Pseudobacteroides sp.: one gene and its partner. The protein of the gene in region 1 interacts with the protein of each later gene in a pairwise test. Links are inferred from orthologs where the notes say so. Each region holds a gene or a part of one and is shown on either strand. Other genes may lie near its edges.

Evidence for each region.
Region 2: the proteins of VIO64_RS14305 (region 1) and topA interact in binary tests that used the Escherichia coli proteins (3 or more experiments, as listed by UniProt). The link is inferred for Pseudobacteroides sp. from one-to-one orthologs.

The regions. Positions count from the first base shown.
Region 1 is NZ_DATCTU010000093.1:22,111-37,997, reverse strand. The notes cover bases 580-3,530. They hold VIO64_RS14305 (YigZ family protein), read right to left. Parts: upstream 2,407-3,530; coding sequence 1,753-2,406; downstream 580-1,752. Other genes in these bases: hflX (GTPase HflX), read right to left, coding at 3,259-3,530; VIO64_RS14300 (NUDIX hydrolase), read right to left, coding at 2,551-2,976; VIO64_RS14310 (HAMP domain-containing sensor histidine kinase), read left to right, coding at 609-1,730. In the rest of the region: VIO64_RS14315 (YebC/PmpR family DNA-binding transcriptional regulator), read right to left, coding at 1-408; more of hflX, read right to left, coding at 3,531-4,989; VIO64_RS14290 (PilZ domain-containing protein), read right to left, coding at 5,175-5,795; VIO64_RS14285 (cold-shock protein), read left to right, coding at 6,003-6,200; VIO64_RS14280 (zinc-ribbon domain-containing protein), read left to right, coding at 6,459-6,656; VIO64_RS14275 (ankyrin repeat domain-containing protein), read right to left, coding at 6,697-8,475; VIO64_RS14265 (hypothetical protein), read right to left, coding at 9,044-9,937; VIO64_RS14260 (hypothetical protein), read right to left, coding at 9,962-10,549; VIO64_RS14255 (hypothetical protein), read right to left, coding at 10,597-11,571; VIO64_RS14250 (DNA gyrase/topoisomerase IV subunit B), read left to right, coding at 11,957-13,936; VIO64_RS14245 (DNA topoisomerase (ATP-hydrolyzing) subunit A), read left to right, coding at 13,991-15,887.
Region 2 is NZ_DATCTU010000032.1:61,483-77,357, reverse strand. What follows is about bases 6,439-9,377. They hold topA (type I DNA topoisomerase), read right to left. Parts: upstream 8,980-9,377; coding sequence 6,898-8,979; downstream 6,439-6,897. Other genes in these bases: dprA (DNA-processing protein DprA), read right to left, coding at 9,004-9,377; trmFO (methylenetetrahydrofolate--tRNA-(uracil(54)-C(5))-methyltransferase (FADH(2)-oxidizing) TrmFO), read right to left, coding at 6,439-6,817. Also shown: flagellar protein export ATPase FliI, read right to left, coding at 1-253; VIO64_RS04875 (FliH/SctL family protein), read right to left, coding at 289-1,059; flagellar motor switch protein FliG, read right to left, coding at 1,052-2,077; flagellar basal-body MS-ring/collar protein FliF, read right to left, coding at 2,129-3,733; flagellar hook-basal body complex protein FliE, read right to left, coding at 3,885-4,187; flagellar basal body rod protein FlgC, read right to left, coding at 4,275-4,718; flagellar basal body rod protein FlgB, read right to left, coding at 4,722-5,135; more of trmFO, read right to left, coding at 5,492-6,438; more of dprA, read right to left, coding at 9,378-10,113; VIO64_RS04830 (DUF2161 family putative PD-(D/E)XK-type phosphodiesterase), read right to left, coding at 10,307-11,032; VIO64_RS04825 (sensor histidine kinase), read right to left, coding at 11,118-12,314; VIO64_RS04820 (substrate-binding domain-containing protein), read right to left, coding at 12,410-14,491; VIO64_RS04815 (YifB family Mg chelatase-like AAA ATPase), read right to left, coding at 14,514-15,875. UniProt on the Escherichia coli protein: Releases the supercoiling and torsional tension of DNA, which is introduced during the DNA replication and transcription, by transiently cleaving and rejoining one strand of the DNA duplex.

The DNA of each region.
Region 1 (15,887 bases):
TTTACTGAACATAAAGGACACACATCCCGTTGTTCCAAGATTGCCACCGAATTTGTCAAAGTAATGACGTACATCACCGGCTGTCCTGTTTTTGTTGTCGGTCATTGCTTCTACAATAACGGCAACTCCCCCAGGGCCATACCCTTCATAGGTTATTTCCTCATAATTTGATCCATCCTGCTCTCCGGATGCTTTCTTTATACATCTCATAATATTTTCATTTGGCATATTGGATGCTTTTGCTTTAGCTATTGCATCCTTTAATTTGGGATTTGCTTCAGGATCCGGTCCGCCTTGCTTTACGATAACACTAATCTCTCTGCCGAGCTTAGTAAATAATTTTCCCTTTTGTGCGTCGGTTTTTTCTTTTTTTCTTTTAATATTAGCCCACTTCGAATGTCCGGACATAATATACCTCCTGTAAAAACTAATGAATAATAAACCACCTTACGGTCGCATGTTATAAATTATAATTTAAAAACATAAATTAATAAAGTCGTTTTTTGCTTTTACAATTATAAATATAATTTCGAGAAATATATTTACATTCTTTCTTTGTTTATGTATTATATATATGTTATTTTATGGTTATCGAAGGAGTTAATTACATGCCTAAAAGATTTAATCATATAAAATTAACAAACCATACCTACAAAATATTGATAAAGCTATTAATGGTCATATCTGTTGCCATCGTTTTTTTTGCTCTGTTCTACTTTCTTTACAGCAGCCTTATGCTGAGCTCTGATAGCTTTATATTTATACAACTTATTACAATAGTAATACTGGTAGCTTCGTTAGCTATTATACAATTTCTGAAACACAATCCTTCGAGCAAAAGTTCCCGCGAGGATTGCGGGAAGGAATTACATCCAGATTTGGCTCCTTCTCAACTAAAGCTTTTAGAAGAACTAACCATACTCAATAAGCAACTGACTGAAAATGACAAAAGAAAAACCGAGTTCTTTTCCAACATATCTCACGAGTTAAAGACACCCATAAGTATTATTCTGGGGGCTATACAATTGATTGAAGCAAAATGCCCTCCTTACATAAACGATAAAAGAAAATCATCAAAATACCATAAAACTATCAAGCATAACTGTTATCGACTACTAAGGCTAATAAACAATCTGCTTGACATAACCAGAATGGATTCAGGCTTTATTAAACTTAATACAATAAATTATAATATAGTGTATTTGATTGAGGAAATTGTACAATCCATTGCGCCTTACTCAAATCAAAAGGGATTAATAATGGAATTCGATACCGAAGAAGAAGAAATATTCATGTCGGTGGATGTGGATAAAATAGAAAGAATAATACTAAACCTGTTATCGAATGCAATTAAGTTTACTCCGGCAGGAGGTAAAATTTTTATAAATATAAAGCGAAATGGAGACAGTGTTCTTGTTTCTGTAAAGGATACAGGTCCTGGTATCCCTAAAAGTCTTCATTCAGAGATTTTTGACCGTTTTAAGCAAACAAACAGCAGTCTGACCCGCGAAAACGAAGGCAGTGGAATCGGGCTTTCTCTTGTAAAATCATTTGTAAGTCTTCACAACGGAAACATTAGCCTAAATAGCGAGGAGGGCCATGGAAGCGAATTCATAATAGAATTGCCCGTACTATTAAACTGTGAGTCAAGGGAGCCTGTAACGGTTAATTCCAGCAACGGGCATAGGATAATAGAGGCAATAAATATCGAATTTTCGGATATATATTAAAATGTGAGTTATATGGTAACTCTTAAATTTCTATAATCCTTCCATTTTCATCTACAGTTACATAAACCTCACCTTTAACATCAACAATTGCTCTTGCATTAGTTAGTTCGGTCATATTATCTATAAACACCCCTACCATATCAACAGGGATATACACTGTTAATTCTACATCTTGCTCATAATTAATTTCTTTTATGATATAATCACCGGCCATTAACCTGTTCTGTACTTTTCCAAATATAGTATACTCAACTATAATAGTAACCTGCTGGCACAACAGCCTTTTTATTATGTTGGCTGCCTCAATTCCTGCTGCCGCACATTTGCCATAAGCCCTGATAAGCCCTGCTGCCCCAAGCAATGTCCCCCCAAAGTACCTTGTTACCACAACTACTACATTCTGTATACCCGTTCTCTTTATGACCTCAAGAACAGGTATTCCTGCGGTACCGGAAGGTTCTCCGTCATCACTGAACCGTTGGATCACATTATCTGCACATATATGATAGGCATATACGTTATGGGTAGCATCCCAGTACTGTGTCTTGAGCCGGTTAATAAATTCCAACGCTTCTTCTTCGCATATTACAGGCTTTACCGATGCAATAAATTTGGACTTTTTTTCTTCTATTTGTGCCACTGCTTCATTTAATACTGTTTTATATTCCTTAACCAATCGTGCTTACTCTCATTCCTATAAATTATTTGTACACTAAAAAGATAGCAATATTTTATCTACCGCTATCTTTTATATTAGCACTAATATTTTATTGATTAAAGAATTTAAATAAAATTAATTTATTTTTATATTTTTTATCTCCTAAACTGTAATACATTCAATCTCTTTAATTTTTTTAAAAGAAAGGTTAACAAGGGATTTATCCTGACTGTAAGTAATACGTCTTATGGCGTCATCAATTTCAAAATAACCGCCGTCAGTAAATTGCTCATCAGTATTAATTTTGTAATCTTCATTTGAGGATCTCATTATATACCAAGTAATTTTGTTATAGACAGGTCTTTGACGTGTTACAGAAAAGAATTCGTAATTTGTACATCCAGCAGTTGTTACTATTTCAGCAGATATTCCGGCCTCTTCCTTTACTCTTCTTATGGCTACTTCACTTGAAAAGTCACCTTTTCTAATAATACCTTTTGGTAGAACCCACTCGTCCTTCTCGTTCTTTAAAAGAAAAACCTTATTGTTGTAAAAAACAACTCCACCTGCACAATTCCTTACAAGCATATATAAAACCCCTTTCAATTATATTATGAATACGTATTTCAAGGTGCAATAGCCCAAAAGCACCTAAAAATTAATTTTATGGGAATATTAGCTTTAGTATATTAAATGCAAGTTTTAGATTTTATTAAAAACAATTATTAATGCTTTTAATTTGTTAAAATAGAAAATATTACTTCTTATATATTATATTACTATTTATTGTACATTAATTCAATGAAAAGTTTTAATTAATAAAAAAGATCTTACTTTTTTTATATATCAAAAGTAAAATCTTTTTAATCCTTATAAATACTTTTTAATTTTATCAATTTTTGTGTTTCTAATTACAGCCCTAACCTTTATTCCATCCTCTATATACTCAGTTTGAGACACCTTCCCGTTTTCATATAGGTACGGCAGAACCCATCCTTCACTGTATGGTATGGTAAACTCTACGTCCGTTTCATTCTCCGAAAGCAATTCCGAAATTCCTAAAATAAGCTCTGGGATTCCTTGCCCTGTAACTGCTGAAATCTCATAAATTTTACAATCTCTATCAGGTATTCTGATATTGTGCGTGCCCTCAAGCATATCAACCTTGTTTAAAACCAGAACCATGGGCTTTTGTAGAGCTTCCAGGCTGTCCAATATACCCATGACAACAGCAATTTGCTCTTCGGCCTCCTCATTAGCCGCATCCACCACATGCAGCAAAACATCGGAATACACAACCTCTTCCAATGTAGACTTAAACGCTTCCACCAGCTCATGGGGCAACTTTCTGATAAATCCTACAGTGTCAACAAGGAGGGCAGTTTTACCATCAGCTAGATGAAACTTTCTTGCAGTTGGATCTAATGTTGCAAAAAGTTTATCTTCAGCAAACACATCAGAATTGCAAAGCTTATTCATTAAAGTTGACTTGCCTGCGTTTGTATAGCCCACCAATGCTATCGAAGGGACCGTATTCTTTTTTCTCGCTTCCCTTGTACGGCTTCTTCTTATACTTAATTGGTTGAGCTCAGATTCGAGAAAGTTAATCCGCCTTCTAATATGACGTCTGTCAACTTCCAGCTTCTTTTCCCCTGGCCCTCTTGTACCTATACCTCCACCTAGCCTTGATAATTGACCTCCCATACCGATAAGTCTGGGGAGCCTATACTTTAGCTGTGCCAACTCCACCTGGAGCTTGCCTTCTTTAGATCGTGCCCTCTGGGCAAATATATCCAGTATCAGAGTAGTCCTGTCAACAACTTTTGCTCCTGTTACATCCTCTATATTCCTAACCTGTGCTCCAGAAAGCTCCACATCGAAAATCAGTGTATCCACCCCTGATGCCTGGCACAAAAGCCCTATCTCTTCTGCCTTTCCTCTTCCGATATAGAAGGCAGGATCTTTAACAGGCTTTTTCTGAAGTATTTTGTCTATAACAACAGCACCGGAAGTGTTTGCAAGCTCTTCCAACTCATCAAGGGATCTCTCCGCTTCACTTTTATCACCGATCATCCTACCGGACAACGTTTCCAAACCTACAAGAATAGCTTTCTCCGCTTCAAGATCATTTTCATAGAAGGCAGATTTGCTGTTTTTATCCCGCTCAAGTATAAGCCCGAATATATAATCCAGCTCAGGGTCTTGGGGCTGAAAAGGCCCAAAAATATCCGCAGAGTTAAATTCCCCCGATTCATCCCTTGAAGCTACGGAAACATAGGCCTCAGTGAGCTCTCCATCCTTTACTCCCAAAGCAATCATAGCATCAAGCCTGAGATTTACCAGGGAGCTTATATCTACAGATGATAATTGCCCTGTAGCGTTTGGGTGGGTATGAATACACCGTATACCTGAAAGCCGCATTTTGCTTTTGCGTCCCTCAAGCTCAGGCAGTGATACCGTTGAGCTGTCTCCAATGCTAATATCGGTAACATTTCCCTTTCTGTCAAGATAAACAGCAATTTCTCTGTTTATTTTTTGAGTAAAAAAAGTAAGCTTTTGAACAAGTTCTTGAGGTATCAGGTCTCCCGATTCAAAAGTCATATCAAAAATGCCTTCAATTTCAGTAAGTACTGATTCCCTAATGGATTCAAGATTTCCAATTATATTAATAAAATTCACCCCTAGAATACTTAGGTATTTAGTAAATAATTTATATTATAGCATACATATGCCAGTCAGCAAGGCCCCTCCTACCATAAAGTTAAATATTTTTATAAATAATGTTATTAGTCTCCTTCAATTATACACTCCTGTTGGGACTTAAGTTTTTCCAAGTACCTTCTCAACACATTTTGCTGACCATACTCCATGTGAATAATTCTAAGCCCATAGTCATACACATATTCATTTCTCGCGGACCAAACTATCTCTGCTGTTAAATTAACAGGAGTATTATCCAGATACATTTTCACATCAATATTTTGCTTGGCTTCAATATCCTTTTTAGAGCATATTAAAAGACCATTAAAGCTTATGTTTTTCACTACAGCTATAAATTCAGACTTGCCGTTTCTTAAAAATATGCTGGAGTACAATGATACCGGAAATCTTTCGAAGGCCCTGTTATTAATAACATATTCTTCGTTTTCTACCACCAGCTCTAATGCATTCTTATCTATATTTATATTAACGATATGGCAGCTTGTAGTATAAATACTATCACTGCACTTGAAAGCTATGGCTATTGTATCGCCTTCAAACAACATGCAGTCTGCAAACTCTCTCATGATTTTAACAGTTATAAGCTGTCTTCCACTTTCATGATCCTGTACATCAATTACCTGACTCCTTAAAACATTGGTTGAATGATGGCTTATGGAGATAATTTCACCAGGTTTTATAAACATTGATTCTGCTCCTTTATTTTAAGAATCAAACCAATATTTTTATCGGCATAAAAGTGAAATGTTTTAACAAATGAATGAGTTTAACTAAATTTATAAACCTTTATACAACAAAATATGAATAACCAACGTAATATTTTGACATAATATACTAGTAAGCATGGTATTTACATGCTTAAATCATTAGATTTTTAGGAGGTACAGTACTGAATGATTGGTACAGTGAAATGGTTTAGTTCGGAAAAAGGCTTTGGATTTATTGAAAGGGATAACGGAGAAGATGTTTTTGTACACTTCTCTGCAATTAAAGGAGAGGGCTATAAGTCACTTTCAGAAGGCCAAAAAGTTGAATTTGATTTGGAAAAAGGCCAGCGTGGTCCGCAAGCTGCAAATGTAAGATTATCTTAGTCAGGTATTTACATTTGGATGCATGTATAAAGTATATTATCTTTAAAGTTATGATAAACGTTTATTATCTTTGTAAATAACTTGTAAATATTTTGAAATATTTTAACAAATGTTGCTTAATATAAAATATTGTGATATACTTATGAAGTTAGTCTCTATATAAGTCGGATTGATTTTCTGAATATAACTCTCTTTAATTTTTTGGAGTGAAAAGTCAGGAATAATTAGATCCAAATAAATAAAGGGAGGTATATAGACATGGCTGATAAAACTATAACTTGCAAGGATTGCAACACAGATTTCATTTTCAATGAAAGCGAGCAGGCTTTCTACAAAGAAAAGGGATTTGAAAATGAACCACAAAGATGTCCTGACTGCAGAAGAGCAAGAAAGCAGCAGAGAAGCAATAACAACAGAGGCGGCGGAAGAAGCTTCGGCGGTGGTAACAGGTGGTAATTTAGAGGAGAGCTTAGCTCTCCTTTTTGTTTTCATTAAGTTATTTTACCTTGCTTAGAATTTTAGCTATGTTTTTGTTTTTTAAATTTTTAGCATAATCCATAGCTGTGCGTCCATCTTTGTCTTTCAAATTCATATCAGCCTTATTTTCAACTAAAACTCTGACGTTATCTTCCCAGCCGCAGGAAACAGCTCGTATTAATGCAGTTTCACCCTTATTGTTCTGGTAATTGATGTTTGCTCCCTTTTTTATTACATATTCCAGTATGTTCCTGCTCCCATTTTCACCAGCCGTAATTATTGCTGTATTCCGGTTATTCCACTCATTTTGAAACTCCAGATTAGATCCTTTCTCCACTAGCATTTTAACAATATTAAAATCCCCGACAGAAATTGCAGTCATTAAAGCACTATATCCATCAATGTCATCCATATCTGCACCATTCTTGAGCAAATATTCCACGGCTTCTGCATTTCCATAAGAAATAGCTCCCCTTAGAAAGTCTCCTTCATTCCTGAATCCATTAATATTTACCCCTAAATCAAGAAAGAATTTAATATCATTTAAGTCAGAAAGGACTGGAAATAAATCGCCATAAACATCATGTTTCTTGTAAAGGTCAACACCATTAGCCAAAAAGAATTTAAATGCCTCATAATTTTTCTTTGTGCATGCTCTCTGAGCAGCTCTCCATAAGACATCATCATTTACTGGAAAACCATGATCAAGTATCATTTGAATTATTTTAACATTTCCGTTTTCAGCAGCGTCAAACAATACATTGACTTCTCCTCCCAATTCAGGCTCAAATGGCTTAATGTTCGATCCTCTTTTTATCAAATACTCAACCGTGTCAAGTTGACCATTAATTACTGCAAAATTCAAAGCTGAGTTATCGCTTGAGTCTCGTGCTTGAATGTTAACCCCTTTACTTACTAAATATTTAACAACATCAAGGTTCCCATAATACGAGGCAATCATAAGAGGCGTATACTTATTCTTATCAGTATAGCTTAAGTCAAGTCCTTTTAATTCCAACAGTTTGATTGTCTCCACACTGCCAAAAGCAGCAGTAAAAAATAATATCTTCCACTCATCGTCTCTTTTAATTTTATTTTCTTTTACAAATTCAATTAGTTTTGATGATTGTCCAAGCATTGCTGCCTCCAAAGTAGGATCAAGCCCTGATTGGTATCCTTCCTTTATTAGGCCTTCCAGTATCCTTTTCTGTACTCCCAGGTTTGGTGTAATATATGTACTTCTTCCCTCCAATGCAGCTTTTAACGTAACAGGCCTGATTTTAGCCCCATGTTCCAAAAGCATAGTAACTATTGTGTCGATGTTTTTTTCTGTCGCTGTTGCCCTACCATTATTATTAAGTACACGTTCAAGTGCAGTGTAGCCATTACACTCTATATCAATTTTGGCTCCATGCTTTATTAAAAATTCACATTTATGTACATCTATATTACTTGCTGCCCACAATAAATAAGTTGAACCTTCAGATGTAGTATAATTAACATCTGCCCCAATCTTAACAAGATACTCAGGCACTCTTAAATTGTTGTTTTGTGCATGATTATATGCAAGCCATAATGGATTGGTCTCCGGAGTAATGATTCCCTTCAACTTATTTATGTCAGCTCCATCATCAATAGCTTCCTTAATCATCTCCAGGTTTTCATATTTAATACCGTCAAATAATTTACCATCGCAGTCCGAACTGCCTAATAATCCGGTAATATTTACACAGGAAGATAAAAGCAATCCTATCGTAATTATAATAATCATTGAAACTAACCTTTTGCCCTGTCTCATCACATATGCCCCTTATGCTATATTATAAATTATAATTTAATTCTAACACACAATATGGAAAGCTGAAAGGCATATCTAATTGATGTATAAACCTAGAATAACCTATAGATACGCCTCTCCAGCCTACATAATAAACAAACTTAATTAAAATAATTTGTTAAATCAAAAAACTTTTCAAAATACTGTAAATAGCTCATAAGTCTGTTATAGGCAGCTTTGACTTGGTCTTTTATTTCACCTAGGTCTACTAAGATAAAATAATATTTTTCATTGATTCATCTTGTTCTTTCTTTTTGCCCGAAAAACATCAAATAACAATATTTCACGCATAATAAATCACTAAAGTGTATATACTTATATTGACCAAGTATTAAGCTAACCCAAAAATTAACATTTACATTTGCAAGAATGTGTGTTACATTATTAAAGCACGTTAAATTATCGCGGGGTGGAGCAGTCGGTAGCTCGTCGGGCTCATAACCCGAAGGCCGTTGGTTCAAGTCCAGCTCCCGCAACTAAAACAAAAACCTCTTGTTCGTCGGAACAAGAGGTTTTTAATTTTTATATTCTACTTTAAAAAGTGTATAATTATGTTGGCTATGGAAACATATAAAACAACCTGGCCTATGGCAGCTCCCATATTGTTCTGCTCATAAACCTCCGCCCATATATTCACCTTCAAAATAGCTGCAAAAATCCATTTCATTAAATATGCCAATACTAGAAAAACCGCCAGCCCGATAGCACATACCACCATAAGATCGATAAAATCAAACTCCAACTGATACTGTATAATATGAGTCAGGATAGTTTCAACTGCCAGAACAAACCCTCCAAGTGCCACCCCTGCTGCAGGGTTATTATCTACGAATATTTCTTTAAAAAGAGTTGTTTTTGATCTTAAAACCATCTCATATACAATCAGTGCCATTAATGAATAAACAACAACCGTCAGCATCTTAAAGAGAGATGAAAATAATTCTTCCGGCATGAAGTCCATAAACATTATTACACTTACCGATACAATTGAAAGCGTTGCTGAAAACAATGAAGCAGCTACGTTTTTCTGATTGTAAACCTCGTTGTTAAGGCTTATTTTGCCTTCAATATCCGGCGGGCTTATCTGTCTTATTGCCAGGTTGGAAAACAGACGCAAAACGGTAAAAAGGACTATAAATCCTGCTTCATAACCAATACAAATCAAAAGATCCATAAATACATCTTCATGAGCAGGTCCTTCAATTGCCTTTGCTGCCAGGTATAGAGTGGGGAATATAAACGCCCCTAAAAACTCAATCCATGCTGCAAGGTTATCCTTTTCAAACAATGCGTCCTTTAGATTTATTTTTCGCAGAATTATCTTAGAATACATAAACCATCCCAGTATGAATCCTATTAAAATAATAGGTATATTAAATAACAAGTTATTGCCTAAAAACTCCAAGTAGCCTCGTAAATCCATCACTACCCCTCCTTATAAATAGTATTATTCTCCCTGATAAACCTTATAGAATATATCTTCAATCATTTCTCCGACAAAGATCCTGAACATTCCTGTATCCTCAAGCATTTCAACATTTAGGTATTCATCCCTGCCGTCCACAGATCTGCTGTAGTCCCACAGCTTTACGCGTATCTCACGCTCTACATCCTCCGATTGAACATCATAAACCCTGATCCGTCCTGATATTCCATCGATTCGGTCTTCTTCCTCAGGCATATAGCATCTCTCATACTCATCCCCTTCCGGTGATGTGAGATATCTTTGACCAGCCACGTTAAACAAAAAATCCTCATCAAAGGGTATGGTATCTACCATACTGTATAAGTAAGTTTCCAAACTATCATTGTTATCCTTGAAAACCTCAAGGACATACTCGGTGTTTTCCGATTTTGAATATATAACATATCTTGAATAGGACTTTTCTCCTACATTCATCTCAATTACTTTCATAAACTTGAAAATACCTTTGTTTTTAAGCTCTCCCACATTGAACTCAACCATGGAATTTGGCGTTATCTGCAATGGGTTATACACTTTTGTTATTACCGAGCTTTTATTAAATCCGAACATTTTATGCCTCCTTTTTGAGTACCAGTCATATTAATGCAACAATCATATTAATACATCCTGCTCTGACCCCTTGGTTTTTTAGGCCGCGAAACTCTCCTTATGATAGCTATAAGGATTACAATTATTATTAGTATTATTATTATTGTTACTATTGGATTACCCACTCTTGAAGGATATCTGTTAGAGTAATAGATAGTATCAACATTTCTTCGCTGATAATCGTCTGAAAACTGGAGATCAGGATCAACATCAGAATCTAAATAGTCGTCATCCCTTGCTATGTTTCTTGCCTCCAATGCCCTTACCCTCGCCTCCATCTGAGCAAAATGTGCAGCATCAAAGTAGTTTTTGTACGGATGAATGTCCATCCAATGATGATACCAAAATAGTTCGGATGCTCTCATAAGAAACCACAAATCCCAGGGCCCGACTGATGCATACCCGTAGGAGAAAGGACTTCTGAAATAGCCTGTGTTATAGTTGACTATTACAGTCCTGGAGCTATAATAATTTATCCTCTGGGGCCTTGTCTTCAAAGCTTCTTCAAAATCCATCCTGTTGCTTACATTATACTTTTTCTTCATCGACAAATCATAAACCTTTTTCTGATCCGCATTTAAGCTGGCATTATACTTCTTAACAGATGCCTGCTTTTTATAAGTATCCTCCATGTATGTTTTCTTTGAGGAATTTAACTTGCTGCTTTTTGAAGCACTTCCGGTCGAACTGCTGGAACTGCTCCAACCGCTTGAGCTTCCGGAACTCTTCGAACCGCTCGAACTTCCAGAGCTGCTTGAGCTCTTTGAAGAACTCTTTTTAGAGCTTGATGACCCCGAATATCCGGAAGAGCTCTTGGTACTCTTAGTACTTTTACTGGAAGACCCGGAATAGCTTTTTGAACTTGAAAAGCCCGAGCTTCGAGAACTTCTGCTTCCCGAATAGCTTCTCCTGGCATATACGTCACAGACTTGTGTAAATAAAAAAATTAAAACAAATAATAGTGCTAATATTCTTTTTCGCATTTTTTCACCCCTGGAAAATTATTTATCACCAATCACCAATATAAAAATCATTAATTTATTTGATTTTTATATAAAAGATTTACAAATCCTATTATAACATTTACAGATGAAACCGCAATGCGGATTTAAAACCATAGAAGCCCGCCATGATAAATTACAGTTTCCACATGTAACGGGACCAAATAAATTCCATTCTTAATCCGCACAGCTATTTCCTGGACAATAATGAAACTTTCCCATTCATATCTCAACTACGCTTGACACGAACACCTGTTCGTGCAATAATTATTATGTTGAAATAATTTCAAAGACTAAAGGTATTGCAAAAATACTGATAATTCAATAAAATCATATAGTGTAGCAAAATGGTAAAGGATGGTTATTAATGACAAAGAACACCAAAGCTGACAAGTATGGTAATGAAAGTATATCTTCATTAAAAGGGGCGGACAGGGTTAGACTGCGTCCAGGAGTTATATTCGGTTCTGACGGCCTTGAAGGATGCCAGCATTCGGTATTTGAGATACTCTCAAATTCCATAGACGAGGCAAAGGAAGGCTATGGCAATATTATAGAGGTAACAAGGTTTAATGATAATTCCATAATGGTTAAAGACTACGGAAGAGGAATTCCCCTTGACTATAATCCAAAAGAGGAAAGGTTCAACTGGGAGTTGGTTTTCTGCGAACTCTATGCCGGAGGCAAATATAAAAACAATTCAGGGGAAAATTACGAATTCAGTCTTGGGTTAAACGGTCTGGGGAGCTGTGCAACTCAATACAGCTCCGAGTATATGGATGTCACTGTTTTCAGAGATGGGTTTAAACACGATCTTCACTTTGAAAAGGGTGAAAACATAGGCGGCTTGAAAAAAGAAAAATGCAGCTATAAAAGCACAGGAACCTGCATAAAGTGGAAGCCTGACCTGGAAGTATTCACAGATATAAACATTCCACTAGAGCACTTCAAAACAGTCCTTAAAAAGCAGGCGGTAGTTAACTCAGGCATTTTATTCAAGCTATTTGATGAAGAATCCGGAGAAGGCTTTGAATTCTATTACGAAAACGGTATTGTTGATTATATAAAAGAAATTAGCGGTGACAAGAGCTTTACCGATGTACAGTTCTATGAAACATCTACAAAAGGAAGAGACAGGGAGGATAAACCGGAGTATAAGGTTAAAATACAGATTGCCTTTTGCTTCAATAATGAAATTAATCTTCTTGAATACTACCATAATTCCAGCTTCCTTGAATACGGTGGTGCACCTGATAAAGCAGTAAAGGCTGCTTTGGTATATGAAATTGACAAATGCCTAAAAGCAAGAAACAAGTACAATAAAGACGAAGCAAGGATCACATTTACAGATATTCAGGACAGCCTTATACTGGTAACCAATTCGTTTTCCACAATTACCAGCTATGAAAACCAGACCAAGAAATCCATAACCAACAAATTTATTCAAGAAGCAATGGCGGATTTCTTAAAACAGCAGCTGGAAATCTATTTTATAGAAAACAGAATGGAAAGTGAAAAAATATTAGAACAGGTAATTGTAAATAAACGCAGTAGAGAAACAGCAGAAAAAACGAGGATAAATATAAAAAAGAAGCTAAACGGCACAATTGATATTTCAAACCGCGTAAAAAAGTTCGTTGACTGCAGGACAAAGGACTTGTCAAAACGAGAGCTTTATATAGTTGAGGGTGATTCAGCCTTAGGCTCTTGTAAGCTTGGCAGGGATTCAGAGTTTCAGGCAATTATGCCAGTAAGGGGAAAAATATTAAACTGCCTCAAGGCCGAGTATGACAGCATATTTAAAAACGATATTATTGTGGATCTTTTAAAGGTCTTAGGGTGCGGAGTTGAAATAAATTCGAAGCATAACAAGGATCTTAACACCTTTGACATGAACAATCTTCGCTGGGACAAAATAATAATATGCACCGATGCTGATGTGGACGGATTCCAGATACGTACACTGATACTTGCCATGCTGTACCGTCTGGTCCCTACTCTCATACAGGAAGGAAAAGTTTATATAGCTGAGTCTCCTCTATATGAGATAACATATAAAAACAAGTCTTATTTTGCTTATTCGGACAAGGAGAAAGTAGAAATTACCGCTAAAATGAATGGGAAGTTTTCAATCCAACGTTCAAAGGGTCTTGGCGAGAATCAGCCTGAAATGATGTGGCAAACCACTATGAACCCGGAAACCCGCAGGCTTATACAAGTTGTACCTGATGACTACAAAAAGACCGCAGAGTATTTTGATTTGCTTCTTGGTGACAATCTACCGGGAAGAAAGAGCTTTATTGAAGAGCATGGTTACAAGTACCTTGAGATGATTGATGTTAGTTAAGGTATGATTGATGTATAGATTAATTGTTTTAAACAGTTAAGGAGAAAATACGCAATGTCACATAAAAATAAAATTGAGCAAAAAATTGTTGAGACGCTTGAGAAAAATTACATGCCTTATGCTATGAGTGTCATAGTTTCAAGGGCAATACCCGAAATAGACGGATTTAAGCCTTCCCACAGGAAGCTTCTTTATACCATGTACAAAATGGGCCTTCTTACTGGGAACAGAACCAAGTCTGCCAATGTTGTAGGCCAGACAATGAAACTCAACCCCCATGGTGATATGGCTATATATGAAACACTGGTGAGATTGACCCGGGGAAATGATGCTTTACTTCACCCTTATATAGATTCAAAGGGAAACTTCGGGAAACAGTACTCAAGGGATATGAGATTTGCAGCTCCTCGTTATACAGAGGTTAAGCTTGATAAGATTTGTGAGGAGCTTTTTAGAGATCTGGAAAAAAATGCTGTTAACTTTGTAGATAACTATGACGGTACCATGAAGGAACCCACCTTGTTTCCTACAACCTACCCCAATTTGCTTGTTAATGCAAATCAAGGCATAGCAGTGGGAATGGCAAGCAACATATGCAGTTTTAACCTACGGGAAGTTTGCGAGACCGCCATACAGTTTATAAACAATGAGAATGTTGATATATTACAATATTTGAAAGCCCCTGATCTTTCAACAGGTGGTCAGTTGATTTATGTGGAAAAGGACATAAATGACATATATAATACAGGAAGGGGCAGCTTCAAGCTCCGTGCGAAGTACAAATTCGATAAGGAAAACAACTGTATAGAGGTTTATGAAATACCTTATACCACAACCACTGAATCAATAATAGATTCAGTCATTGACTGTGTCAAGGACGGTAAGATAAAAGACGTAACCGATGTTCGCGATGAAACAGACCTGAGCGGTCTGAAAATCACTCTGGATCTTAAAAGAAATACTGATCCCGAGGCGTTAATGAATAAGCTGTATAAACTTACCCCGCTGCAGGATTCTTTTAGCTGTAATTTTAACATCCTTGTAAATGGCAGTCCGAAGGTTATGGGAATCAGGGAAATACTCAGAGAGTGGGCAATTTTCAGGATAAACTGCATAAAACGTCAAACCCTCTTTGATATTGGCAAGAAAAAAGATAAACTCCATCTTCTCTTAGGTCTTAGAAAAATACTTTTGGACATTGACAAGGCAATTAAGATAATAAGGCAAACAGAAGAGGATTCACAAGTAATTCCCAACCTTATGAACGGATTTACAATTGATAATATCCAGGCTGAGTTTATTGCTGAAATAAAGCTCAGGAACCTGAATAAGGAGTACATTTTAAACAGGGTCAGCGAAATTGAAAACCTGCAGAAGGACATTGAAGAGCTTGAAAAGATTTATAGCGACGAAAAGAAGATTCGCAAAATTATTACTAAGCAGCTTTCTGAAGTCATGAAAAAATATGGTCATGACAGGCGTACTGAGATAATCCATGAACATCATATAGAGGAGATAACCCATGAGCACTTTATTGAGGATTACAATTTAAAGCTTTTCCTTACAGACCACAACTATTTAAAGAAAATCGCTCTTACATCACTGCGTACAAGTCCTGATCACAAGCTTAAGGATGATGACTTTATAATGCAGGAGCTGGAGTCCCATAATAAATCGGATTTACTCCTTTTCTCCAACAAATTTACGGTCTATAAGATGAAAACATACGAGCTTAATGACTGCAAGGCAAGTAGCCTTGGCGAATACCTTACCAATGTGCTTCAACTGGAAGCTGATGAAAAGATCATTTACCTGACTGCAACGGATGATTATAAGGGGTATATGCTGTTCTTCTTTGAAAATGGAAAAGCAGCCAAAATTGATTTAAACAGTTATGCTACAAAAACCAATCGTAAAAAACTGGCTAATGCATATTCCAATCTGTCGCCTC
Region 2 (15,875 bases), on another replicon or contig:
TGTTACCAGGACCTATGCCGCTCATATCACCAAGAGGCATAAGAAGAACCTTATTGTCCTTAAATCCAACAACTTCCGCTTCTATGGCTTTTCTCCCCTTTGAAGTGTGAATGTAGCACATTTCTCCCATATTTACTTCAGGACCGGTAGATTCAATTGTTAATCCAACAACTTTTGATACTTTACCTGTATATTCAATATAATCAGATTTTTCCAGTATTTCCGCGTATCTTCCCAAGTCTATTACAGGCATTGTCCGCACCCCTCATGTAATTTTCAGGTAATCATCTATTTGTCCAAAATAACATTTCTGAATGCACTCTCGATTTTTTTGAATTTAGTCTGCATCCCTGCATCAATAGTTCCGTATGCTGTCTCCACCATACACCCTCCGGCCTTTAATGATGAGTCTTTCTTTATGTCAAGTTCACCTATACCCTCAACCATTCCCAAAATAATATCCTTGTTGGCACAGACATAGTCAAAGTCTTCATTTGATACCTTTAAGACCACATTTTCCTTGCTGGAACACTTTTCAAAGGCCTGCTTTATAAGTCCAAGAACGACTTCCTTATTGGTACTGATTTCCATGCCCAAAACCTTTCTGGCTATATCCAACACAATGTTTACAGCATCAGACTCAATACTTTCAAGGACCTCCTTATATTCAATCCTTGCATGCTCCTTGATAAACTCTGCCTCCTCAAGCAAGTCCTCATACTGCTTCTTAACCTCGTTATACCCTTCTTCGAAGCCTTTTTGCCTGGTCTCTTCCAAAATTGCAGCTGCATTCTCCATAGCTTGGTTCTGGATTTGATTTACAATCCTTTCGGCCTCGAAATTTGCCTCTTTTATTATCATTTCCGCTTCTTCACGGGCAGCTTCCAGTATTTGTTCCCTGGTTTCAACGTCATCCTGCTGCTGAATGAAAAGTTCCTTATCATCATCAAAACTCATATCATCGTCCATATGCTTAACTGTCTGAAAATTTAACGGCTTATTTACTTGAAACGGTAATCCCAGATTTATCTGATAGTTTTTATATACCTTGTTATACAATTATTTCATCTCCTCCGCCTCTGGAAATAACAATTTCACCTGCATCTTCAAGCTTTCTTATTACATTAACAATTTTTTGCTGTGCCTCTTCAACATCTTTGAGCCTTACAGGTCCCATGAAGTCTATATCCTCTTTTATCATCTCGGACAAACGCTTTGACATATTACCGAATATAAGCTTCTGAACCTCTTCGGTAGAGCCCTTTAATGCAATAGCAAGCTGGCTGTTGTCAACTTCCCGCAAGAACCTCTGTATCGATCTGTTGTCAAGGGTTAATACATCTTCAAATACAAACATTCTCTTCTTGATTTCTTCTGCCAAATCAGTATCTTCAATTTCTAAGGTTTCCATAATATATTTTTCTGTTCCTCTATCAACATTATTGAGGATATCAACAATTGACTGAACACCACCTGCAGCTGTAAAGTCCTCAGTCACCAGTGAAGAAAGCTTCTTTTCAAGCACCCTTTCTACTTCTTTTATTACTTCGGGAGATGTCCTGTCCATCGTCGCAATTCTCCTTGCCACATCCGCCTGTTTGTCCTGAGGCAAAGCCGATAAAACTATTGATGACTGCTGAGGCTTAAGATAGGCAAGAATTAGAGCTATCGTTTGGGGATGCTCGTTCTGTATAAAGTTTAGAAGCTGCGAAGGATCTGCTTTTCTGACAAAATCAAAGGGTCTCACCTGCAGCGATACAGTAAGCTTGTTTATAACCTCCAAAGCCTTTTGAGTTCCTAAAGCCTTCTCAAGAATTTCTTTGGCATAATTTATACCACCTTCTGCTATATAATCCTGTGCGAGGCATATCTGGTAAAACTCTTCTAAAACCCGTTCCTTGTCTTCTGGTGTTACAGTCCTAATATTTGCAATCTCAAGTGTAAGCTGCTCTATCTCTTCTTCCTTTAAATGCTTGAATATTTCAGCGGATTTTTCAGGTCCAAGAGATATTAAAAGCATAGCTGCTTTGGTTTTTCCATTATAATCACCTTTAAATCCGGTACTGTTACGGCTCACCTTTATCCCCCCAGCAATTTTTCGGCTAAGTTTCTTTTTATTATCTATATATTACTCCCAATCATCTGAAAGCCATGTTCTTAAGAGCTGTGCCACAGAATCAGGTTTTTGTTTTACAAACTTTTCAATCTGCTTCTTAACTTCAGATTTCTCTTCCATATCAATTTCTTGGATTTCATCCTCAAATTCATCTCCAACCGTTACATCAAAGCCACCTGTTGTTGCTGCAGCCAAAGCCGGCTCGGCCGCCGGAGCCGCCTCCTGTGGTGCTTCCTTTTTCTTCTTTCTCGGTATAAGTGCAATCATAAGACCTATAGTTAAAAGCAGCAGCAATGCAAAGAACCCATAAGCATTGACAAGCTCCTTTATTGTGTCGGCTAATGACTTAACTTCAATGGTTTCAGGAGCCATTTTATATTTGTTAACCGATATGTTAGCTGCCGGTATTCCTGTAGCTCTGCTCACATCGCTCTTAATTGACTCGATGAACTCAGCAGTGATATTCTTATCATCCTTAACCCTTCTTCCATAGTATAATGCAACGGTCATGGATGATTTCTCCATATTTAAGGCACCCAGTGCCTTCTCCTCATCTGTAACTGTTCTCTTATACTCGTTATTTATCTTCTCAGATGACTTGTCATATGTAGAATTGCCATCGGAATTTAATGGGTATGTAGTGGTATCTCCCGGGTTTGTGTCGGTTCCGGGAACTCCCCCTGCTTCTCCGTTAACAAGCTTCTCCTTCGTCCTCTCGGAGCTGATAATGGCGGGACCATCCAGACCTGTACCGTTTGAAATGTCACTTGTCTGCCTTTTAAGTTTATCAAAATCAAGAACAGGATTTACAACAGCCCTAATGCTTTCAAAGCTGTCAAGGGGCACCTTGTTGTAAAGATTATATACACTGTTCTCAAGTGTCACTTTCATCTTTTGCTTCATATCATACTGATTGTTTGCCTCATTTATTGTACTGTCCACCGATTGGTTATTCAAAATATTCAGATTATTATCAAGAACAGTGACATCCTTTGGTTCTAGCCCAATAACACTTGATGCAACCATCATGACAATACCCTGAACCTGTTTCTCAGTAAGCTCACTCTTCGGTTTGATAATTACATTTGCAGAAGGCTTTTCATTATCCTTCTTGTCAATTATAAACGGAGTGTCTTCAGGTTTGGATATAGTGACGCTTGCATCTTCAATATTATCCGCCAGCATTTTTAGTTTTGTGCTTAATGTTGACTCGTCATAGTGTTGCCAAAGCTTTTGTTTGTCGCTTTCGGTAGTATTTATTTTTATGGAGCTGAAAGCATCCTCAAAGGTCATGCCGCTTTTAGGATATCCGCCCTGAATTAATGCTACCTGTGCTTTGTTATTGTCTTTTGAATTTATAAGAATAGTTCCTGAATTTTGATCCAGCTTGAACTTTATATTCTGCTCCTGGAGAATTTTAGTCATCTCACTGATATCTTTTTGATTGGAACTTTTAATAAGCGGCACATAGCTTGTACGAGTAGCCAAAACTATGCTCGCTGCAAGAACAGTCACCAGAATGGCAGAAATAATATAAATCCGCCTTTTCTGGGACTTATCGAGAACTTTCCATAATTCAGCAGCTTTTTGCTGTAGCCTTGAAATAAATTCAGGCATAATTACACCACCTTTTACAGAGCTTTCTCTTCCGTGAAAAATTTCCAATCCTAGATTTGATACCCATTAACCCCTAATATAATCTTCCATTTATCTCCGTTCAGGTATTGCCATATTAACTTTCTTGTTTTGATTTTATTTAATTAAAACTTTAGATCTGCATTCTCATTATTTCAGTATATGCATCAAGAATTTTGTTTCTGATTTGAATAGTGAGCTGTAAGGCTACATCCGCCTTCTCTCCGGCAATCAAGACCTCGTGAATATTGTCAGTCCTTCCTGCTGCCAAATCATTTGTAAGCTCCTTTGATTGGGCCTGTAGTTCATTAACGGAGTTTAGGGCATTATTAAAAATCTCCGAAAAATTTAATCCCTTATTTTCACTGACCGGGATGTTCTTATCAAAAGTAACAGGGGATATTGCATTAAAACCGTTTATCGAGTTAACAGCCATAACATCCTCCATGTATAGTAGTTTTTACTAGATAATTATGTAGAATATACTTTATTTTATTAATACCATATTAATCTATTCGATATGTTAACGACCGATATCAAGTGCTTTAAGAGCCATACTTTTTGTGGTATTTATAGCAGTAACATTGGCTTCATAGGATCTTGTGGCAGAAATCATATTTATCATTTCCGTAAGAACATCCACATTGGGCATGTTTACATAACCATCTTTGTCAGCATCAGGATGTCCGGGGTTGTAAACCTTTTTTAATGGAGAAGAGTCTTCAACAATGTTACTTACCCTGACACCATTGCCTGCTATCTTATTTTTGCTGCTAGCACTTAAATACTCTGAAAATGGTGCCGATGCCGACTTTTCCTCAAATACCACAAGCTTCCTTCTATACGGCAGTCCGTTTTCACTTCTCGTTGTCTCGGCATTCGCAATGTTCTGGGATATTATGTCCATTCTGAGTCGTTGGGCTGTAAGCCCTGTAGAACTTATATCAAGAGAACTGAAGTATCCCATATATTATTTTCTCCCTTCACTTATTACCGACTTAAGCTTTCTAAATTCTCCTGAAAGTTTTTGCGTCAATGCGTTATACAATATGTTATTCTTTGCCATCAAAGACATCTCTGCCTCAATGTCAACATTATTACCGTCAAGTCTCATTTGAAGTGCGGAATTATCCTCTGTGACACTTATATTAACATTATCCACATTGCTTCCTCCAATGGGGATGTGCCTTTTATCTGTACGATAGCCCCTAAAGCTGCTTTTATCCATCGCATCGCTTAAAGCCTTTTCAAAAGCTACTGTTTTTCTTTTATAATCCGGTGTATCAACGTTGGCGATATTTTGTGTGATTGCTTCATTCCTTAAGACTGTACCATCCATTGCTTTTTCCAATATTTTTGCATTGTTGAATAACCATCCGACCATAGGTTATCCCCCTTCCAGTGGAATTCTTTAATTTTCCTATCACACCCTAAAATAAAAGAAAAAATTGTATTAATTGTATTAATGGTAACAAAAAATGATTAATCTTTCATATGGCAAAATTTCGACAAAACTTTTGGTTTCTCTTTACAAAAAGCTTAAATTTGATATGTAAATGCACTAAGAAGATAATATCTTGGTCATATAAATACATAATATCATAATTTTCTATGAAATTCAACAAAAAATGCAGTTGGAAAAATATATGCAATTATATATTTCTGGAGATAATACTAATAACTGCCTGGCACCATATAATGGACATCAGGCAGTCTATTAATTTACTGTAATATAGCTATTTATGAACTAAATCGTTCTTCAATCTGACTTTTTATTTCTCGTACCTTCTCTAAGGCCCTCTGGGATATTTCAAAGTTTTTCTTTCTCTTGTCTTTGATTCTGACATCCAAGCTGTCCATCAACCCGAAATTGACATTCATAGGCTGAAAATTTTTAACTGCAGGATTGGAAATATAACTGCTCAACGCTCCTATAGCCGTAAGTTTTGGAAAAAGAACCACATCCTTACCAAAATAGGTTAATGCAGCATTAATTCCTGCCAGCATACCGGATGAGGCCGATTCCACGTATCCCTCAACTCCTGTCATCTGGCCTGCGAAGAACAGGTTTGGCCTATCCTTAAGCCTATATGCTCCGTCCAGCTTACCAGGCGAGTTGATAAAAGTATTGCGATGCATTACTCCGTACCTTAGATATTCAGCATTTTCAAGGCCTGGTATCAATCCGAACACCCTTTTTTGTTCAGGCCATTTGAGCCTTGTCTGGAATCCTACTATATTATAAAGAGTGCCTTCTGCATTGTCCTGCCTCAGCTGAACTACAGCATAAGGCTCCTTTCCTGTATTGGGATCTACCAGACCTACAGGCTTTAAGGGGCCGAATCTTAGCGTATCCTTTCCTCTTTGAGCCATGCTTTCTACAGGCATGCAGCCTTCAAAAACAGCATCCTTTTCAAAGTCCTTTATCTCGGAAGTTTCTGCATTGTTAAGCTCATTTAGAAAATGCTCGTATTGCTCCTTATTCATAGGACAATTGATATAGTCATCTGACCCTCTGCCATATCTGGCAGCTCTAAAGGCCTTGCTCATATCAATGGAATTGTATTCAATAATAGGTGCTGCCGCGTCGAAAAAGTACAGGTATTCCTTTCCGATCAAACCACCTAAATAACCTGAAAATTCTTCAGAGGTAAGGGGCCCGGTTGCTATCACGGTAATCCCCTCTTCCGGCAGGCTCTTTATTTCCTCGTTTATAATTTGAATGTTTTCAGTTTTCTTTAAAATATCGGTAACCATTCCGGAAAAATTGGTCCTATCGACAGCCAGTGCACCTCCTGCTGGCACAGAAGTATCATCTGCACACCTTAGTATGATAGAATCCAATATTCTCATCTCTTCCTTCAAAAGGCCCACTGCATTTTCAAGCTGTGCTGAACGCAGTGAATTGCTGCAAACAAGCTCCGCAAATGTTTCTAGATGATGTGCCGGTGAAAATTTGCGGGGCTTCATTTCATAAAGCTTTACCTTTACACCTCTTTTGGCAATCTGCCATGCAGCTTCGCTGCCTGCAAGGCCAGCTCCAATAACATTAATATAGTCAGTCATTTATCCACATTTCCTCTTATTCTTTAGTCATTCTTTAGTTATTATTTAGTTATTATTTAGTCATTTATAATTATCCCTAATCATTCTTTAGGCTTTACATAATCGCAGCCTTCTTTACTGCATTTAATGGTCTCCTTCTTTCCGGATGCATGAGAAACCAAAAAGCTGTCGCATTTAGGACATTTTTCATCGGTTGGCTTATCCCATGTCATAAAACCACAGTCAGCTCTATTCTCACAGCTAAAATATTTTCTTCCCTTTTTAGTCTTTCTTATTACAACCTTGCCACCGCATTTTGGACAATTAACCCCTGCCTCTTCGACAATAGGCTTTGAGTTCCAGCACTCAGGAAATCCGGGGCAAGCAAGAAACTTACCGAACCTGCCCATTTTTACAACCATATTTTTACCGCATTTCTCGCAAATAACATCAGAAACCTCAACAGGTATTTCTACCTGGCCAATGCTTTCCTCTGCTTCATTCAATACAACAGCAAAATCTTTGTAGAATTCTTTCATGATTTCCACCCATCTTTTGCCTCCAACCTCCACTGCATCAAGTTTATTTTCCATTTGAGCAGTGAACTGAACATCCACTATATCTTTAAAATTATTTTTCATAATATCCGTTACAATTTTGCCCAGCTCTGTTGGAAAAAGAAATTTCTTATCCTTTTCGACATATCCCCTTGCAAGGATGGTAGTAATGGTAGGGGCATAAGTACTTGGCCTTCCTATCCCCTTCTCCTCCAATGCTTTTACAAGTGTTGCTTCTGTATACCTTGGCGGAGGCTGAGTAAAATGCTGTTTGGGATCAAGCTTTTTAAGGTCAAGCTCTTCACCTTCTTCTAAAACAGGTATATTGGTTTCGGAATTTTCTCCTTCATCATCCCTGCCCTCAATATATACTGACATAAACCCTGGAAATTTCACCTTCGATCCTGTTGATTTAAAAATATAATCGCCGGCATTTATATCTACACTCAATGTATCATATACTGCAGATGACATTTGACTTGCAACAAATCTTTCCCAAATAAGCTTATACAACTTATATTGCTCATTGGACAATGAATCCTTAATTTGATCAGGCTCCATACTTACGTAAGTAGGCCTTATGGATTCGTGTGCATCCTGGGAAGCGGATTTATTTTTATAAATCCTTGTTTCCTGAGGTACAAACTTTTCTCCGTATTTCTCCTTAATGTATTCCCTGGTCTCGTTCTGAGCCTCATTGGATACTCTTGTGGAGTCAGTTCTAATATATGTTACAAGACCCATTGCACCATGGCCCTTAATATCGACACCCTCATAAAGCTGCTGTGCAACCATCATTGTCTTCTTAGTGGTAAACCCAAGCTTTCTTGATGCTTCCTGCTGCATTGTACTTGTTATAAACGGAGGTGCCGGGGTCCTTTTCTTTTCACTTTTCTTTACCTTGGTTACAACATACTTCTTGCCATCAATAGATTTAATTATTTCATTTACCCTTGCTTCATCCTTTAATTCTATCTTACCTTCCACGTTTCCATGAAACTTTGCGTTGAAGGGAGTTTTGCCTTTTATCTGGTTCAATTTTGCATCAATAGTCCAGTACTCTTCAGGATTAAAATTTTCTATTTCATCCTCCCTGTCGCTTATAAGTCTTGTAGCAACTGACTGAACCCTACCCGCACTTAATCCCTTCTTAACCTTTTTCCATAGCAGAGGACTGATTTTATAACCTACTATTCTGTCCAATACCCTTCTCGCCTGCTGAGCATCAACCAGATTTAAATCAATCTTTCTTGGAGCCTTTATTGCATTTTTAACAGCATTTTTTGTAATCTCATTAAATGTGATTCTACACCTGTCATCTTCGCTTATATTCAAAATATTGGCCAAATGCCAGGATATAGCCTCACCTTCACGGTCAGGGTCAGTGGCAAGATATATCTTTTCTGCGTTTTTTGCTTCTTTTTTTAATTTTGCAATAAGATCGCCTTTACCTCTAATTGTTATATATTTAGGCTCAAAATTGTTATCAATATCAACCCCCATTTGGCTCTTCGGTAAATCCCTTACATGGCCCATGGAAGCAGTTATTTTATAACCCTTGCCCAAAAACTTTCCTATAGTTTTAGCTTTTGCAGGCGACTCAACAATTACTAAATTACCAGCCATCATAATCCTCCGTAATCTGCTTTTTTAATCTTTTATCTTAAAAACTTTACCGGGTATTTGCTCTATTACCCCTTTTAATTCCAGCATTACAAGCAGAGAACCTACAACCTTAACACTAAACCCGCTCTTTCTTGTAAGTTCATCTATGTGCAAGGGCTCAAGCTTAAGGCATTCAACCAGTCTTCTTTCATCGCTGCTAAGCCCTTTAAACAAGGCTTCATCAAAAGTCTTGTCATTTTTGATACTCCTAACGTTGTCAGTTATACCATAGTTAATTAATTCTTCCAATATATCTTCTACGCTTGTAACAATTTTTGCTCCGTCTTTAATCAATCTATTTGTACCTTTGCTATTTATGCTGTTTATATTTCCGGGAACTGCAAAAACTTCCCTGCCTTGTTCTAGTGCAAACTCTGCTGTGATTAAGGAGCCGCTTCTTTCACCTGCTTCTATAACCACTACTCCGATAGCCATTCCGCTGATAATCCTGTTCCTTGCAGGGAAGTTAGAAGGAAGTGGAGGTGTGCCGGGAGGGTATTCGGATATAACCGCACCATTTTTGGCCACTTCCGAAATAAGCCCTCTGTTTTCAGGTGGATATGCAATATCTGTCCCACACCCTAAAACTCCAATTGTCCTTCCCGTTTGTACTGCTCCCTTATGTGCATTAGTATCTATGCCTCTTGCCATGCCGCTAACCACCGTCAAACCAATACCAGCTAAAGCATAAGACAAGGTCTCCGCCATCTTTTGCCCATAGGAGGTTGCTCTTCTTGCCCCCACTATTGCAATGCATTTTTCATTTTTTAGTATATTCCCTCTTACAAATAAAATTATCGGCGGATCATATATATTTTTCAAATAATATGGATAGTTTTCATCTCTAATAGTAATTATATTTATTTTCTGCTCTTTTGCTACTTTTAAATGTTTCATTGCATCTTCTCTGTATTTTCCATTCATTAAGGAATTAATCCCTTGACGATTCAGAAAGGATGCCTTATTTAATTCTGCCTCGGAAGCACACCATATATTCTTTGGATGCTCAAAAAACTTGAGGAGCTGGCCGCATTTAACGCTGCCTAATCCTGGTATTGAATTTAACCAAACCCAATATATAAGTTCATCTTCCATATTTATACCTCTTTTATTGAAGTATGCAATCACTAGGCTATTATACCATACAAAACACAAATAACAATAACTTTATGACTATAATACTAAGTGTTTTATTTTTTTATATTGTTCCACAGATATATATCGTAAAAATTTGGATAAATATTAATTACTATTTAAATGCTTATAATATTTAAAAACTGATATATAATTATTGATCATTATAAAGTATTTTGTTCTTATAATGCTCTGCCAGTTCGGGGTATTCATCAAGTGCTCTTTTACCCGCATCACTGAGCCCATAAACACTTTTTTCATGTTTATAGAACCAACCGTAGAAGTTTCTATTTAAAATACTCCACGTTTTATTTGGGTCTGTTCCATATTGAGTAATTTTTTTTGCTGTCATTGGACCGAACATATTAAGGCAGCATGCTATATGAAGCGAGTTTTCCTTATAAGCTGTTACAAGTTTTTTTCCTCTGCTGCCGCCAACATTCAGCTCCATAGTTCTACCCTTAAGCTCTTCAACAAGCTTCAATCTTTTATCTTTACTTTTTTGTCTGCTCGCCTGAAAATCGAAGGGCTTTGGTGAAATAGGAATTTCCACAAGGTTTTTGCCTTCTAATGAAACAAGAATCAATCCTAACTCAAGCCTTTTAATGAGATTGCATATATCTTTCCATTTGGATGTACCTATAAGCTTTTTTGGCTTGGGAACAGCAATATAAACAAAATCACCAAGCTTTTGCCTCTTTACTGCCTGTGCTAGCAATTCAACACTTAAGTTTCTCTTGAGTTCAATTATTGTCAGCTGTTCATCCTTGGTTGCACATATATCACAGTAATGGGCCTCGCTCCTTACCTCATAGCCTTCCTTCACAAACAAATCATGTATAGGTTTATACAAATCAATTTCCAAAAAATCTTTTCCCATAAAAACAGGCCTCATTATTCTATGATTTTATTTACAACAGAAATTATAGAATAACTGGCCTTAATTTTCAACTATATAAACTCGACTAATTATTTACATTTGGAATGGAAATTGTAAATGCGGTTCCTTTACCCTCATGGGATTCAAACTTAATGTCTCCTTTGAACTCGGTTTTTATAATCTGATATGAACTGTATATACCGAGTCCTGTACCGTCTTTCCCCTTTGTGCTGACCATTTCCTTAAACAGTTTATCCTTTATATTCTCCGAAATTCCCCCAGCGTAGTCTTTTATTAGTATTTTTATCTCATCCCCTTGTTTATCTATCATCAGATCAATTATGCCCCCATCCTTATATGCCTGAGCGGAATTAATAATAAGGTTGTTTATAACTTGAATAAGACTTATAAGCCTTCCCTTAAATAAAGCATTATCACTTATGTTATACTGAGGATTTAATACGCACTTATGTATTTTCAGCTCATCTTTTATAATAATACCAAGCCTCTTTATCAAATCGGCTGCTGTAAAAGAATTGTATGGTGATATTGACCTTGAGACGGTTTGATCCTTTAAGGTTTGGACCAAATCCCGAAGATAAAAATAGTATTCCTGAATATTTGTAGCATAGGATTCCATATCTTTTGCTATTTCTTTATGGTCTTCATTTGTAACTGCAGGATCTCCAATAGAAAGGTTGTATTCATTTATAAGTTCCCTAAGAGTCTGGATGGAAGTGCCGATACACATTAGCGGAGTTTTCATATTATGAGATATACTACCTGTTATTCTTCCTATGAAATACAATCTCTCATTATCAATAAGGGTTTCATGTATTTCCTTCATCTTAACTTTAATTGACTGCTGCTCCTCTAGCAAGGCACATATTTGTCTTTTTTGCATGCATGATTTCTTTGCAGAAAGGACTTCTATCAGCAAATTATTTTTTAAACTTGATTTTATATAGCAGCTGTGTATATCGTATGCCGTAAACATATCCAAACTTGGGAATAATTCATCGCTTTCGACCAACAAAATTATTTCTACTGTAGAACTTATATTCCTTATTGACTCAATCATTGACATTTCCGAATGATCAGGATTATTTGTACTTAGGATCACCATATCTATATTACCGGATTTTAATGCATCCTGCATATCCAGCTTGTCGCTAAAAAAGTGCAAATCTACCTCATGCATTTGCAGAAGCTCTTTTTCCTCTGGCAAAAAAGATGTATCATTGCTATGAATAAGTACTTTTATTATGCTAGAAGTATTCAAATCCTGTCACTCCTTATTTGTTATTTCCTGAGGCATGATTAATAAATTTATATCGGAAGTTATTTTTTGATGGTGCCTAGACTTGATCAAAAGCTCTATAAAAAGAGCTTAATATAAAACGTTGTTCCCGCTGTATCATCTATGTTAAAGTATAAGTCACCGCCAAATCTTCCTTTTATTGTAGAGTATGAAAGCATAAGCCCGATACCTGTAGCGTTTTTGCCTCTTGTAGTAACCATCTTTTTAAAAATTGATGACCTTATTCCCTCAGGTATTCCAGTTCCATAATCTTTAACAGAAATAAGAATGCAGCCTTTTAACTGCTCAAATCTTATTTCAATCATGTCCGAATCATTCTCTTTATTGGCGTGAGCTGCATTAATCAATATATTGTCAATTACCTGAAGCAAGTTTATAACTTCTCCTGCTATTCTCAATTCAGGATTCGTTTCTATTTTTATATTAATTTTCTGAGTACTCAGAATTTCAGACTTTCTTATATGATTCTTAATACCTTCAATAAGGTCGCTAATGCTAAAGCTGTCCATATTTTTTGTTGTAAACTTGGCGTACTGGTCATTGATCTGATCCAAAACATTAGTCATATACCTTAAAGTAGAATCAATTCTTTCTATCCACGAACCCATATCTTTAGCTATATCGTGATGATCTTCCATTGTTACGGATTTGTCATCAATTGACTTTTCATATTCTTCTACCAGAGAATCCAGTGCAACGGTTGAGCCTGCAATTGTCATTATATGTGATTTTATATTATTGGCTATGCTGATTAATAACTGACCTAAAGTTGACATTCTTTCCTGCTCACTTAATTGTTCACTCATTCGTTCCTTTTCTAAAAGCATAAGTGCACCTTTTAATGTATTGCTTATCTGTCCCCTTAAAAGTTCAAAATTTATAACATCATCACTGTCAACCTCAAAACAAACAAAACCAAAATGTTCACTATTAAAAAACAATGGCTTTACAAGATATGTAAACTGCCTGTTATTAGGTATAAAGTTATCAGGCACCAGCATCTTTGTTTTAAACAACATGTCCTGTAATACTTGTCTTTCGTTATCATAATAAGCATACATAAGCTCTGAAAAATCCGGTATAGTGCTATTAAGATTTATGGGTCCTTCCTGGTATTTAATAATAAAACAGCTTTTGATGTTTAACTTTTTTAACGCTGTTGTTAAGAGATCATAAAGTGTTTCAAGGCTATAGGTTTGTAAATTTTCATGGATCTTAAAATTAGATATTGCCCTTATATAAAAATCCGAAAAGGTAGAAGATCTATTGGTATTTGAACTACATCCACAGGATTCTCTTACTACCATGGAGGTAGGAAGCTTTATCACATCAGATACTTCTGTACCGTTAATCTCCTCAATAAGCAGCTCAATAGCCTTTTCGGATATCATGTCCATAGGCTGACTTACAGTGGTCAGTGAAGGTGTTATTATTGCCGAATTGTGAGCATTATCAAAACCGCATACCACAAAATTATCTTTATAATCAAGGTTCATGCTTCTGAAATATTTAATGGCTCCAATTGCCATTTCATCATTGGCACATACAAGGGCATCAATTTTTATATTATTTTTTATTATATATTCTGCTGTTTCCCAGCCGGTCTCCGACTGGAAGTTACCGCTAAAAATTATCTTATCGTCAACCTCGATCTTGTTTTCTTCCAAAACGCTTATGTATGCACTAAACCTTACATTGGCTTCATCATTACTTAAAGGCCCCTTCAAAAACCCGATCTTTCTAAATTTATGATAATTTACCAAATGATCCACTAAGCTTTTCATGCCTTTTTTGTTATCCACAAGTATGCTGGGTACACCCGGAATATTTTCATATATAGAGACCTTTGGAATACCTTGGAACTCTTTGATATAGTCAATAAAGCAGTCCATTGAAACCTTATTTATCAAAGTCCCTGTTGCTATTATAAGGCCATCAAGTCTTGCAGCATCAGCAAGCTTGTAAACTATGTTATGCTCTCCGCTTATATTATCAGTATTAAATAGAATCCTTCCCTCATAAGTGATCAGATTGACATCCAGCTTCTCTGCCGCTTTTCTTATTGACGTCCAGAAAAGCGTCTGAAAATCTCCATCAATTTCATTTACAAAGAAACCAATATTCGGTCTTCTTCCCATAAATAATCTCCCTTTCAGAATTCTATCTTCCCCAGACTTTTCTGTCCAGACTTCTATATTGAATTGCCTCAGCCAGATGCTGTAGCTTGATATCAACACTCTCATCCATATCGGCAATTGTGCGGGCTACCTTTAATATTCTGTTATGTGCCCTTGCACTTAGCCCCAATCGCTCAAAGGCGTTTTTCAAAAGTGCCTTTCCTTCATTATCCAGTTTGCAGTATTTGCTTATCAGGGAGGAAGTCAGTTGGGAATTGGAAAATATTCCAAGACCTTTATATCTTTCAACCTGTATTTTTCTAGTCTTATTTACCCTATCTCTAATTACATGGGATTTTTCCCCGGATTGGGTACTGTCCAGGTCTGCATATTGTACCCCAGCTACTTCTATGTGCAAATCAATTCTGTCCATAAGGGGACTTGAAATCTTTCCAAGATATTGCTGTACTTGCTTTGGTGAACAGCAACATTCCTTGCTTTCATCCAGTAAATTACCGCATCTGCACGGATTACCACAGCAAACAAGCATTGTTTTTGAAGGATATGAAATACTTCCGCTCAATCTTGATATGGTCACATAACCATCCTCCAAAGGCTGTCTCATAACCTCAAGTGCTTCTTTGCCATACTCCGGTACCTCATCCAAAAACAAAACTCCGTAGTGGGCAAGGCTGATTTCCCCAGGTCTGGGGACATTTCCTCCGCCTATAAGGCTATAGCGTGATATTGTATGATGTGGAGATCTGAAAGGTCTTCTAGTCATAAGTGGTGTCTTTGCAGGAAGAGTTCCCGCTATACTATGAATTTTAGTAACTTCAAGGGCTTCCTCAAATGTCATGGACGGTAATATTGAAGGGATTCTTCTGGCAATCATAGTTTTCCCAGAACCTGGGCTTCCGATAAGTAAACAGTTGTGACCACCTGACGCAGCCACTTCCAAAGCTCTTTTAACATTTTCCTGACCCTTAACATCAGAAAAATCAAGTTCATCCTCGGTGTTTTTGCAAAAAAGTCTATCGATATCTATAGTGTAGGGATTAATTTCCATATCTTTATTCAAGTGCCTTATTACATTGATAATATTCACTGCCGGAAGAACATTAACCCCTTTGACAACTGCTGCTTCCTCAGCATTATCCACTGATAGTATTATGTTTTCAATCCCTTCATCCCTTGCCCGCACAGCCATAGGCAAAACACCATTAACAGGTCTTATTTGACCGTCTAGTGACAACTCACCTATAAACATATATTTATGTATTTCACTTGTATTTATCTGCTCTGTGGCTGATAATATACCCAAGGCGATGCCTAAATCAAAATGGGATCCTTCCTTTCTTATACTTGCCGGGGATAGGTTTACAGTAATCCTTCTCACAGGAAA